Regions from separate parts of the Pantoea sp. CCBC3-3-1 genome, predicted to be linked through region 1. Evidence: predicted binding sites of a transcription regulator. Region 1 holds the regulator's gene; each other region holds the start of a gene.
The links. Region 1 encodes CRP, which controls carbon source genes, mostly activating them, when cyclic AMP is high. Its sites were predicted from a motif close to ATGTGANNNNNNTCACAT; they were not measured.

Region 1 (3,133 bases):
GCGCCTGGTTAACCCGTATGCGCTGATAAGCAAGCTTCTCGGGCTTCTGCTCATCGCCCAGCAGCATCTGTAGCGCCTCCTGATAGGTTTCCAGCGCGTCATGCGCATTCTGCCGCAGCAGGCCGCTCTGCCACTGCGGCCACAGCCAGATCATCCCGCCGAAGGCAATCAGGCAGCCCATCAGCGTATCCAACAGGCGCGGCAGCAGGAAGTCCGCACCGTTCAGTGAGAGTAGCTGTAGCGAGTAAACCGCCGTCACCGTAAAACCAATCGTCGCCAGACCGTAAAATTTGCGGATAAACAGGTAGCTCACCAGCGTAATAATCAGCATTACCAACAGGACGGCAGATTGCGGAACCTGAAGGCGTAAGGCGACAGCCGCCACAATTAAGCCGCCCAGCGTGCCGAGCGCACGGTTTTGGATGCGCACCCGCGTGGCGCTGTAGCCGTTCTGACTGACCACCATCACCGTCATCAGGATCCAGTAAGGCTTGGGCAGGTTAAAAAACAGCGCCAGCGAGCTGGCAAAAGTGAGCATCACGGCAAAGCGGCCTGCGGTGCGTAGCGCAGTCGACTTGAGCGATAAATAGTTTTTGATTGCTGGCAGCAGCGGTAAGCGGCGCTGGCGATCGGCCATCAAGTCGCGTTGATAAAGGGGACGCTGCGTGCGCAGAACGCGAGCGATACGGCTGAAATGGTAAGAGCAGAACGTTCCAACCGGGTTATCAGGATGCTGGCGGGCAATTTTTTCTAATGCCCCAAGCTGCTTATCCATGGAGAAGCGCTCGGAGAGCTTGTGATAAAGAATGTCGTCGGCCAGCTGCCGCAACCGGGCCGCGATAGTCTGAGCATTCCAGCGGATCACCGCCTCGGCATGGCTTTTCTCCACCAGCTTTTGCACTTCTTCCGGCTGATGCAGACTCACGGAGATGTGCTCCTGCAAATCCAGCGCTACCTGAAAGGCGCGCGTCAATCGCTTGTGGTGATTATCGTTGCTGGCTGCCAGCATATGCATTTGCTGATAGCAGTTGGTAATCAGGTCGACCGCTTTTTGCTGGCGGGCCAGTAATGGCGGCAGCGATTTCTCCGGGTCGCTAAGGCGGGTCAGCAGGGTATATTTCGCTTCGCAGTAGCCCGCCAGCTCGCGGTATAACAGGCTGAGCGTTTCGCGCATCGGTTGCTCTTTCCACAGCCAGAACCAGAACCAGTTAAATGCGCCATACCAAACTGTGCCAAGGATATAGAGCAGCGGCGGTTCCCAAATGGGCATTCTTCCCGCCAGGCTGAGGGTAAAAATACCGGCAATCAGCGAGCTGGGGAGCAAACGACCATGCAGCGGGCTGATTTCGCCCGTCACGCCCAGCAGCAGAGCCATTGCAAACAGAATGGCAGGCAGGGGAATGGCATGATTGCCTAAATACTGGACCAGAAAACTGCTCAGTGCGAACAGGCCGCCGCCAACCATCAGCCGCTTGAAAAAGCGCTTATGCGGGGTATCGAGACCGGCAATGTTGCAGCAGGCCGGCACAAGAGAAAACAGCAGTCCTTTTTGCAGGTCACCCAGCAGCCATCCAATAGCGACCGGTAAACAGAGCACCAGCGTCTGACGCAGCGCGTAGTTGACCTCGGGATGATAGATAATTCGACGCCACATCACTGTATACCAATAAAAAAGGCGCAACAGAGGCGTTGCGCCGTGGATTCAGAGCCGGTTAGCGAGTGCCGTAAACTACGATGGTTTTACCATGCGCGGAGATCAGGTTCTGATCTTCCAGCATTTTCAGAATGCGACCTACGGTTTCACGCGAGCAGCCAACAATCTGGCCGATCTCCTGGCGGGTGATTTTAATCTGCATCCCGTCCGGGTGAGTCATGGCATCCGGCTGTTTAGCCAGGTTTAACAAGGTTTGCGCGATGCGACCTGTCACATCGAGGAAAGCTAAATTGCCGACTTTCTCAGACGTCACCTGCAGGCGGCGCGCCATCTGTGATGAAAGACGCATCAGGATGTCAGGGTTGACCTGAATCAGCTGGCGAAATTTTTTATAGGAAATTTCAGCCACTTCGCAGGCCGTTTTCGCTCGCACCCAGGCGCTGCGTTCCTGACCTTCTTCAAACAGGCCAAGCTCACCAATAAAATCGCCCTGATTGAGGTAAGAGAGGATCATCTCTTTACCTTCTTCATCCTTGATCAATACGGCTACCGCGCCTTTAACGATGTAGTAAAGCGTTTCCGCTTTTTCACCCTGATGAATCAGCGTGCTTTTGGATGGATACTTGTGAATATGGCAATGTGACAGGAACCATTCAAGTGTCGGGTCTGTTTGCGGTTTGCCGAGAACCATTCGCTGTTATCCTCTGTTGTTATCGTGCCTAAATACAGGGGCAGAGTTCCCTGTCAGGCGTTGAAATGGTCAAGCGTTTCCCATCAAGGAAATTTATTCGGGCTTCTGTTGAAAGCCTGGCTCGTTATGTCGTCCCTTTTCGTCTTGTATGTAGAGTACTGACGAAATTATTACAGCTTTGTTTGTAGCACAGCTTTGCATGGGTGTCTTCTGTTGTCTCGCTTCAGCATAGTGCTATTTATGTCGCATTGCCGTTTTTGTTGTCCGGACCTGAAGGTAAGATAACTGAATGAATTAGAGGAGTTTGTTATGCAGGCACGTATCAAATGGGTGGAAGGGCTGACCTTTTTGGGAGAATCCTCATCCGGTCATCAGGTTTTAATGGATGGTAACGCCGGTGATAAAGCACCCAGCCCAATGGAAATGTTGCTCATGGCGGCCGGAGGATGCAGCGCGATAGATGTCGTTTCTATTCTGCAAAAAGGACGTCACGACGTCAGGGATTGCGAGGTCAAACTGACGTCAGAGCGGCGTGAGGCGGCGCCGCGTATATTTACGCATATTAATCTGCATTTTATCGTTAGCGGAAAGGCGCTGGAGGAAAAAATCGTTGCTCGCGCGGTCCAGCTCTCCGCAGAAAAATATTGTCCGGTCGCGCTGATGCTGGGGAAGGGCGTGAAGCTGACCCACAGCTTTTCTATCGTTGCACAGTAGCGAGCGGGAAACGCCGCTACTCGATCTTTTTGCCCTCGATCAGTCGCTTCACCAGGGGTCCCATTATCAGTTCC
Region 2 (3,133 bases), 510 kb from region 1:
AACTGTCGCTCAGGGCCGCCGTCACTTTTTCACGATTGCCCGCGCTACGGTTTGCTTCAACCAGTCGCGAGGTAAGGTCGGTATAGAGGCCGCTGTCGAGGAAGTTAGTCAGCGAGATATGCTGCGCGTGAGGCGCCTGGCGCATCGCTCGTTCCGTGAGATCGCGATGGGTAATGACCAGATCTACATCCCCTGGCAGATTATTGATCGCCGTATTGGAGACGGAGATATTTGTCAGGCCGGCATCGTTCACTTTTTTGCGCAGTACGCCAGCACCCATTGCGCTGGAGCCCATTCCGGCATCACACGCCACAATAATTTTACGTACGTGACTCAAATCGCCGCGATCGCCGCCGGCTAAATTTGCAGGCGCGCTGCTCTGGCCTTTGGACTGTGCTTTCATCTCGTTAACGCGGCGTGCAGCGGCTTCAATATCCTCGTCTTCTTTCACCTTGCTGGTTTTCAGCAGGATGGCAGAAACGACGAAAGATACCGCGAAAGCGGCGACAATCGCTGCAATATTGGCGAAGTAAGCGCCTTTTGGCGTCATAGCCAGCACGGCAAGAATGGAGCCCGGCGAAGCAGGGGAAACCAGACCACCGTTCAGGAGTGTCAGGGTGAACACGCCGGTCATACCGCCCAGGATGACAGCGATAATCAGACGCGGATTCATCAACACGTACGGGAAATAAATTTCATGGATCCCGCCGAGGAAATGGATGATAGCCGCGCCGCCAGCGGATTGCTTAGCATTGCCACGTCCAAAGAACATATAGGCCATTAATACGCCCATGCCTGGACCCGGGTTGGCTTCAATCAGGAAGAAGATCGATTTACCGGCTTCGCTGGCCTGCTGGATACCCAGCGGCGAGAAGATGCCGTGGTTGATAGCATTATTCAGGAACAGGATTTTCGCGGGTTCAACAAAGATTGAGGTCAGCGGCAGCAGGTTATGCTGCACCATCAGGTTTACGCCTGCCGCAAGAATGTGCGACAGCACTTCCACCAGCGGTCCTATGCCCAGGAAAGCGAAGATGGCCAACAGCATGCCGATGATACCGGCCGAGAAGTTGTTAACCAGCATTTCAAAGCCGCTTTTGATTTTACCATCAACGACTTTGTCGAATTTCTTGATTGCCCAGCCGCCCAACGGGCCAACAATCATTGCACCCAGAAACATCGGCATATCTGCACCGACAATCACGCCCATGGTCGTGATGGCACCGACCACGCCGCCGCGATCGCCACCCACCAGACGTCCACCGGTATAGCCAATCAGCAGCGGCAGCAGATAAGTGATCATTGGGCCGACCAGCTTCGCCATGGTTTCGTTTGGCAGCCAGCCAGTAGGAATAAACAGCGCGGTGATAATACCCCAGGCGATAAACGCGCCAATGTTAGGCATGACCATGTTGCTCAGAAAGCGACCAAAGTTCTGTACTTTGATCTTGATATCTGATGAGGACATAAAAATACACCCCTTATAAGTACGCGCTGATTGAGAGAAGCGCGTTGATTTTTGTTCAGGACATTTCGTTCAGTATCACTGTATGCAGGCGGACTCTACCACGCGAATAGTTAGCTGCGTAGTTGTCAGATAAAGTGTGATGCATATCACTGAGTTAGGGCGAGAGAGGGGGGGTATTTGGTGACTTCGATCACAATTAATGGCAAAGAAGGAAAAATTAGCGTGAATGCGCAGCGGCAAAGTCATTATTTACGTGATGTGAATCACATAAAGCGACTCCGGTTTTTTACCTGTTACGTGACTGCTATCACAAAATATTTTCTTTCTGTTTTGGTATTTAAAAACAGCGGGCCGAAACTCTCCGGCCCGTCATCAAAAATTACTGAAAACCGCCCTGTAATGCGCTTTGCGCCTGGCCGAGCGCCTGAGCATTGGAGGAGATATTGCTCATCAGCGTATTGTACTGCGTCGCCTGCTGCTGGCTGGGGAACTGGATCGTCTGACCGTTAAACGTCACCTGTGCGCCCTGTTGTTGCAGGAAGTCACCGGTTCGTACTGCGTCCTGGCTTAGCGTCTGCAAGGTTGGCAGCAGCGGCAGCAACGAGCCCGCTGGCTGTGTCACAACTTTGTTGTAGACATTGTCATAGACCGTTTTCAACTCTTCCGGCTGCTTAAGTGCGGCCTTGCTGTTATCGGCCTGCGTTTTTGCAGCCTGGATTTGCTGAGTCAGTACGCCTAAAGAGCCACTGGCCTGACGCAGAGAATCGCGATGGGTCAGATAGTCCTGAGGTGTGCGGATTGCCGAGAGTTCATCAACAACCGGCTTCATGCCGGAATCGACAGCCCGATTAACCTGCTGAGAAAATCCGTAAATAATCGCGTAATCGCTAACATAGTTGCCGAACTTCTGTTTCTGGTCTTCACTGAGAGCGGGCAGATGTTCGCCGCTGCGCATCACGGTGTTTTGCAAGAAATCGATAAAAGCTTTGCGCTGGTCGGCTTCTTTGTCACCACAACCCGTTAGCTGAAATACCAGCAGCAGGGCCATAAAAGGCGCCAGCAGACGCGTCCAGACGCGAATCGTTCCTGTCGTCATGGGAAGTAACTCCTGTAATAGAAGGGCTTACAAGCAATAAGGGCGGCGGACGCCGCGCCTAAAGAATAGTCTAACTCGCGCGGGGAAGATACGTGAATCCGCTAAGCCTGACCTGCTTTAATACGTTCTGCCGCAATATTAATGCGCTGGCGAAGAACCTCTCGCCTGCGAAGGTTAAAAAACAAACAATAGTTCATTTTAAAAACTTAAAACACCAGCGCCTGTCCATCCTTCCGGCTTTCGGTCGCCGCAATCCAAAAACCCTGCGGATCGCGAACGATTGCCTGCGCGCCGCCGAAGCTGTAGGTTTGCAGCGGATCTTCCACCACAATCTGATGACCCATCGCCCGCAGTGCGGCAATGGTGTTGCGGTCGAGCGCGGGTTCGACAATCACTTCACGTCCTGCCACAACTCGCCAGCGCGGCGCATCAATCGCTGCCTGAGGGTTCTGCTTATGCAACATGATCCGCAACGCCATTTGTAAATGGCCCTGGGCCTGCATCGGGCCGCCCATCACGCCAAAGGACATCAGCGGCTGGCCGTCACCGTCGAGCGCGAAAGCCGGAAT
Region 3 (3,133 bases), 740 kb from region 1:
TGGCAAGGAACAGCAGCCAGCATGCAAGCGGCACCGATTCGCTTACCGCAGCCCAGCCCATTGGAATCGCCCAACCAAATGCCGCGCCGAGCACCACCTGAGGCAGATGGGTATAACGCTTCATAAAAGGATAAACCCAGGCCAGCGCCAGCCCGCCAAACGACAGCAGAATAGTCATGGTATTCATGGTCAGCACCAGACAGAATGAGACCAGCACCAGTCCGGCAAACAGCAGTTTTGCCTCTTTCGAACTGACGGCACCGCTTGGCATTGGGCGCTGCTGCGTCCGCTTCACGTGTCCATCGATTTTACGGTCGGCAAAATCATTCACCACACAGCCTGCGGCACGCATAAAAAATACGCCCAGCACAAACACCACCAGCACGTTCAGCGGCGGAATTTTCAGGTCAGCCAGCCACAGCGCCCATAAGGTCGGCCATAGCAGCAGCAGCGATCCAATCGGCTTATCAATACGCATCAGACGGCTGTAGGCCTGGAATTTATTCACGGGTAAAGACTTCTCCATACTACGGGTTCCTTTCGGCCTGCGATGCCCGATAAAGCGGTGCTGGCGGTAAAAACAGTTCAGTCAGTAACAGCGGTTTGCCGGAGAGACGCAGCAGTGAGCGACGTCCCCACAGACCATCAATTCGTCCCGGCTCAATAAAGTCGCGGCTCAGGCTTGACGAGGTAAACAGGTAGCGGCCCAGGGGGCGGGTGCCCAACTGTTGTAGCATCTGTTCCGGCCCCTGCAACGTAGATTCAGGCAGAACCGTTCGCGCAGCCAGCCAGGGTTCACCATCGCCGCACAGCAGGATCTCTCGCAACCAGTAGCGCGACGCCAGTGGCAGTAAAAGCGCTTCGGGTGCCGCTTCCTCTGCACTGATAAAGCCTTCCCGCACGATTTCAACCGTCACTTTTTGACAGTGACGCTCAAAACGGCGGGTCATTGAATCCTCCTCAAGAAGCCAGTCCAGCACGGAAGCGGGCAATTCAGGTGAGGAGACAGGTAGCCATTCGATGGCGCGCAGTTGTGTTAGCGCGTGCTCGGCCATTGCGCTTCTCCGGGCAAAATTAGGGTGCCCTAGTGTAACGCAGAGCTGAAGAGAGAACACAGAATGCCGGTCTGAATTAGTTTGAAAGGCCTCTCAGAACGGCACCACGGCTACTCTCTTTTCAAGCGGTTGCTGTTCGCCAGCCACAGCGTGACGACCAGAATCAGGATGGCAATAGAATAAGCCAGCGTATCGAACGGGTTTTTATGGTCGACGATAATCAGGCGGATAATCGCCGTGATGCCGATATACACAAAGTAGCGCAGCGGAAAATGGTAGCCGGACTGGAAATATTTCACGATCAGCGCAATAAACTCGAAATAGAGAAAGTAAATTACGATCCCTTCAATCAGCAGATAGGAAGAGGTTTGCTCACCCGTATTCAACAGGACATTGGCGAGATGAAAGGTTTCCTTTCCTAAAAAAATAGCCAAAATGCAGGCCAGAAAAATCAGTCCTACATTCAGGACCATTTGTAATACCCAGGCAATACGCGTGGCGGTAATCATGCAAACATCCTCTGAAGTCACGTTGACATGCCAGAACAAGCCTTCTGACAGGCACAATATGCTTTAGTGTGAGCAAGTTCACAAGTTCTGCCGTATGGCGCGAGGCAAGACGAAGAATGGGCACAAGACGGCTGACACACTCAAAGGGCGAGGAACATGATTCTGAGACACAGCGTCCCGGGCCAGGGACGGCCCAGCCCGGACGCCGCTCTTTACATCTTTGTGGAACAGGTTTCGCGTCAGCGCTATGTTAACAATCTCAGGGCGAATCGCTTCGCCCCTCAAACGGCTGACAAACTAGCGGAAATCTTTATCCCGATCGGTCGTCATATCATACAGCTGGTATTTACGACCCAGCATCTGGCCACCGTCACGCGTTAGCGGCGTCCAGTTAACCTGTGCACGACCACGCGTTGGCGTCGCGGTAAACAGATCCATTGGAATCGAAATATAGAAGCCTTTGGTGAAGTCACCCTCGCCATATTCTTCTGCCGAAACGTTGGTTTTGGTCGCGTAAGCCCCCACAATCACGCCGCTGTCGAACTGACGTGAAATATCGACGGTTGCGCCTTTATCTTCTGCCAGATATTGCCCAACGCTCGCCTTCACCAGAACCTGGTGGTTGAAGAAGGAAGGACGCCAGTAGGCTGTCAGATTACCGACTTTCGCATTGTAGTCGGTGAACTGCATCATATTGTCCCAGTCACGCTGCTTCACGTAGTTGGCATCAACACCGAACGCCCAGTCAGAGTCAAGCGGACGATAAAGCACTTCGCCCCCAACGCCGCCGTACATGGTTTCCAGATAACCGCCGTATACCTGCCCATAGAAGCCGTTGCCAAGCGCATGCATATAGTTGGCTTGCAGGTTATTCACGTAAACGTTGTTTTCTACGTAGTCACGAATATGGGTACGAACACGCGGCAGCGAAGAGTCCGCAGGTGCGCCGTTATAAGTAAACTTATCGTAGTTGTTGGTCAGGTTGCCAAATACGCTGCCGTCGATCAGTAAGTGATCGGTCAGCCAGTAGCTGGCGCTGCCCATGACTCCCAGCTGGTACAGATAGAAGCTTTCCGGGCCGCCGACGGACTGGTTAAGCACCGGCGACAGGCTATAGCTGAAGCGGTCTGCATCAATGTAGTAACCCTGCTCGGTATGGCCTGGATCGACAGGTTCTACGCGCTTCTGATCGAGCATTTTTTCTTTGCCCAGCGGATACCCTTCCAGCTGCTGGCGAAGGCTGTCGACGTCAGTTTCGGTCGTCACCTGAGGCATGTGGCTACGGGTTTCAGTCACGCTGAGTTTAGTGACATTTGCCGGCAGGTTGTTCATCAGGATCAGGTTAGCGCGATCGACGCCTTCCTGAGTATTACGGTATTTCGACTGCTGACCGGTCACATACATCGTATCGCCGTTTACCTGCACGTCCGGGCCATTCAGACCCGCATTATATTTCAGGTCGGTCAGCTGATTAGCAACAACGGTCGGCTCCAGAAACTCGCCCTGAGGCTGAGGCTTATAAGCGGGCTTCGGCGAGTCGATGGAGGCGGTGTGCAAATCGTTAAAGTT
Region 4 (3,133 bases), 160 kb from region 1:
GCGCCACGCATCCATACCATCAAGATCAGCCCGGACAAGATCAAAGATGTGATCGGTAAAGGCGGCTCTGTTATTCGTGCGCTGACTGAAGAAACCGGCACCACCATCGAAATCGAAGATGATGGCACCGTGAAAATCGCAGCGACCGACGGTGACAAAGCGAAATTCGCTATCCGTCGTATCGAAGAGATTACCGCTGAAATCGAAGTTGGCCGTATCTACAACGGTAAAGTTACCCGTATCGTTGATTTCGGTGCTTTCGTTGCCATCGGTGGCGGTAAAGAAGGTCTGGTTCACATTTCTCAAATCGCTGATAAGCGCGTAGAGAAAGTGACCGACTATCTGCAGATGGGTCAGGAAGTGCCGGTTAAGGTACTGGAAGTTGATCGCCAGGGCCGTGTGCGCCTGAGCATCAAAGAAGCCGCCGAGCCGGAAACGGCTGAGGCAGCTCCAGCGCCAGCGCCAGAAGCAGAATAAGAATACCACAAGCTCTCTCTGCTGATGCAGGGAGAGCTGTATCATCGCGAGGGCAGGACGACACCTTGTGCACGGCAGGCGGATGAAAGGAGAGTCATCCCATTGTTTGTATTTGGGAGTGGAAATGAAGCCTTTTTTGCGCTGGTGTTTCGTTGCGACAGCTTTAACGCTGGCAGGATGCAGCAACTCGGATTGGCGTAAGAACGAGGTTCTGGCTGTTCCGCTACAGCCGACGTTGCAACAGGAAGTTATCCTGGCACGTATGGAACAAATTCTTGCCAGCCGGGCCCTGACCGATGATGAACGCGCACAGCTGTTATATGAGCGCGGAGTGTTGTATGATAGTCTTGGTTTGAGAGCACTGGCGCGGAATGATTTTTCACAGGCGCTATCTGTCAGACCCGATATGCCCGAAGTATTCAATTACTTAGGCATATATTTAACGCAGGCAGGCAATTTTGATGCTGCCTATGAAGCGTTTGATTCTGTACTTGAGCTTGATCCAACTTACAATTACGCGCATTTAAACCGCGGTATCGCCCTGTATTACGGCGGAAGGTTTAAATTAGCGCAAGATGATCTGCTGGCGTTTTATCAAGACGATCCTAACGATCCTTTCCGTAGCCTGTGGCTCTATCTCGATGAACGCGAGATGAACGCCGACCAGGCAAAAGTAGCGCTACAACAGCGGTACGATAAAGCGGTCAGGGATCAATGGGGATGGAATATTGTCGAGTTCTACCTGGGACACCTCAGCGAAAGCAAGCTGATGGAGAGTCTTAAGGCGGACGCAACGGATAACACCTCGCTCGCTGAACATCTCAGTGAAACCAACTTCTATTTAGGTAAGCACTACCTAAGTCTGGGGGAGAAGGACAGCGCAGAAGCGTTGTTCAAGCTGACGGTCGCCAACAACGTACACAACTTTGTTGAGCATCGATATGCATTGTTGGAGCTGGCGCTACTCGGCCAGACACAAGACGATTTATCAGAATCTGACCAGCAATAGCTGACGAACTTTTATTGCCCTGATTTTAGAAAGGTCATCATCTTAACGGATGAGGGCTTTTTTGTTCGTCGAAACCACTAATTTGAGCCGGTTCACACTTTTTGATGAAAATGACTGAAAGTTTTCACGACGAGTTATGTAGACTGGCCGCCGCAATCTAAGAGGCACGTGTACTACATGACTGATATTGAAACCACTTTTGCTGACCTTGGTCTGAATGAATCCATTCTCGAATCACTTAACGGCATGGGCTATGTAAAGCCATCTCCGATCCAGGCTGAGTGTATTCCTCACCTGCTGGCGGGCCGTGACGTGTTGGGTATGGCACAGACCGGGAGCGGTAAAACAGCAGCGTTCTCGCTGCCACTGCTACACAACATTGACAGCAACCTGAAAGCACCACAGATCCTCGTGCTGGCACCAACTCGTGAGTTGGCGGTTCAGGTTGCAGAAGCCGTAACTGAATTCTCTAAACACATGCGCGGTCTTAACGTGGTGGCCCTTTACGGCGGCCAGCGTTATGACGTACAGCTGCGTGCTCTGCGTCAGGGTCCACAAGTTGTTGTGGGTACACCTGGACGCCTGTTGGACCACCTGAAACGCGGCACGTTAGACCTTTCTAACCTGCGCGGACTGGTGTTGGACGAAGCTGATGAAATGCTGCGTATGGGCTTTATCGAAGACGTTGAAACGATCATGGCTCAGATTCCAGCCGATCATCAGACTGCTTTGTTCTCTGCAACCATGCCAGAAGCGATTCGTCGTATTACGAAACGCTTCATGAAAGATCCACAGGAAGTGCGTATTCAGTCAAGCCTGACCACGCGTCCTGATATCAGCCAGAGCTACTGGACCGCTTACGGTCGTAAGACTGACGCGCTGGTTCGCTTCCTGGAATCAGAAGATTTTGATGCGGCGATCATTTTCGTCCGTACCAAAAACGCCACGCTGGAAGTGGCCGAAGCGCTGGAGCGCAGCGGTTACAACAGTGCTGCTCTGAACGGCGACATGAACCAGGCACTGCGCGAGCAGACGCTGGAGCGCCTGAAAGATGGCCGCCTGGACATTCTGATCGCAACCGACGTTGCGGCCCGTGGTCTGGACGTTGAGCGTATCAGCCTGGTGGTAAACTACGACATCCCTATGGATGCTGAGTCTTACGTTCACCGTATCGGCCGTACCGGCCGTGCGGGTCGTGCTGGCCGTGCGCTGCTGTTCGTTGAGAACCGTGAGCGTCGTCTGCTGCGTAACATTGAACGCACCATGAAGCTGACCATTCCAGAAGTTGAGCTGCCAGGTGCAGAACTGCTGGGTCAACGTCGTCTGGCTAAGTTTGCGGCTAAAGTTCAGCAGCAGCTGGAAAGCAGCGATCTGGAACAGTACCGTGCGCTGCTGAGCAAAATGCAGCCTGCGGAAGAAGAGCTGGATATCGAAACGCTGGCTGCCGCGCTGCTGAAAATGGCTCAGGGCGAACGCCCACTGATCGTGCCAGCCGACCCGGCTCCACGTCCACGTCGCGAATTCAAAGATCGTGACGATCGTCGCGATGACCGTCGTGGCGATCGCCCGGACCGTGGTCCACGCGAAAGCCGTGACGGCGAGCGTCCACGTCGTGAACGTCGTGACGTTGGCGATATGGAAGTTTAC

Region 2: the regulator CRP is predicted to act here: its motif matches at 1,720-1,737, upstream of EHV07_RS00195 (PTS mannitol transporter subunit IICBA).
Region 3: the regulator CRP is predicted to act here: its motif matches at 1,631-1,648, upstream of psiE (phosphate-starvation-inducible protein PsiE).
Region 4: the regulator CRP is predicted to act here: its motif matches at 1,567-1,584, upstream of yrbN (protein YrbN).

What each region holds. Positions count from the first base shown of each region.
Region 1 covers NZ_CP034363.1:4,546,723-4,549,855, reverse strand. Annotated here, with positions in the region: gene EHV07_RS21390 (YccS/YhfK family putative transporter) at 1-1,654, opposite strand, end outside; gene crp (cAMP-activated global transcriptional regulator CRP) at 1,713-2,345, opposite strand; gene EHV07_RS21380 (OsmC family protein) at 2,655-3,059, shown strand; gene EHV07_RS21375 (phosphoribulokinase) at 3,076-3,133, opposite strand, start outside.
Region 2 covers NZ_CP034363.1:47,960-51,092, forward strand. Annotated here, with positions in the region: gene EHV07_RS00195 (PTS mannitol transporter subunit IICBA) at 1-1,468, opposite strand, end outside; gene EHV07_RS00200 (DUF3053 domain-containing protein) at 1,848-2,564, opposite strand; gene EHV07_RS00205 (gamma-glutamyltransferase family protein) at 2,771-3,133, opposite strand, start outside.
Region 3 covers NZ_CP034363.1:276,804-279,936, reverse strand. Annotated here, with positions in the region: gene ubiA (4-hydroxybenzoate octaprenyltransferase) at 1-526, opposite strand, end outside; gene ubiC (chorismate lyase) at 528-1,055, opposite strand; gene psiE (phosphate-starvation-inducible protein PsiE) at 1,166-1,564, opposite strand; gene EHV07_RS01080 (YjbH domain-containing protein) at 1,862-3,133, opposite strand, start outside.
Region 4 covers NZ_CP034363.1:4,390,068-4,393,200, reverse strand. Annotated here, with positions in the region: gene pnp (polyribonucleotide nucleotidyltransferase) at 1-477, shown strand, start outside; gene nlpI (lipoprotein NlpI) at 602-1,486, shown strand; gene yrbN (protein YrbN) at 1,591-1,647, shown strand; gene EHV07_RS20515 (DEAD/DEAH family ATP-dependent RNA helicase) at 1,664-3,133, shown strand, end outside.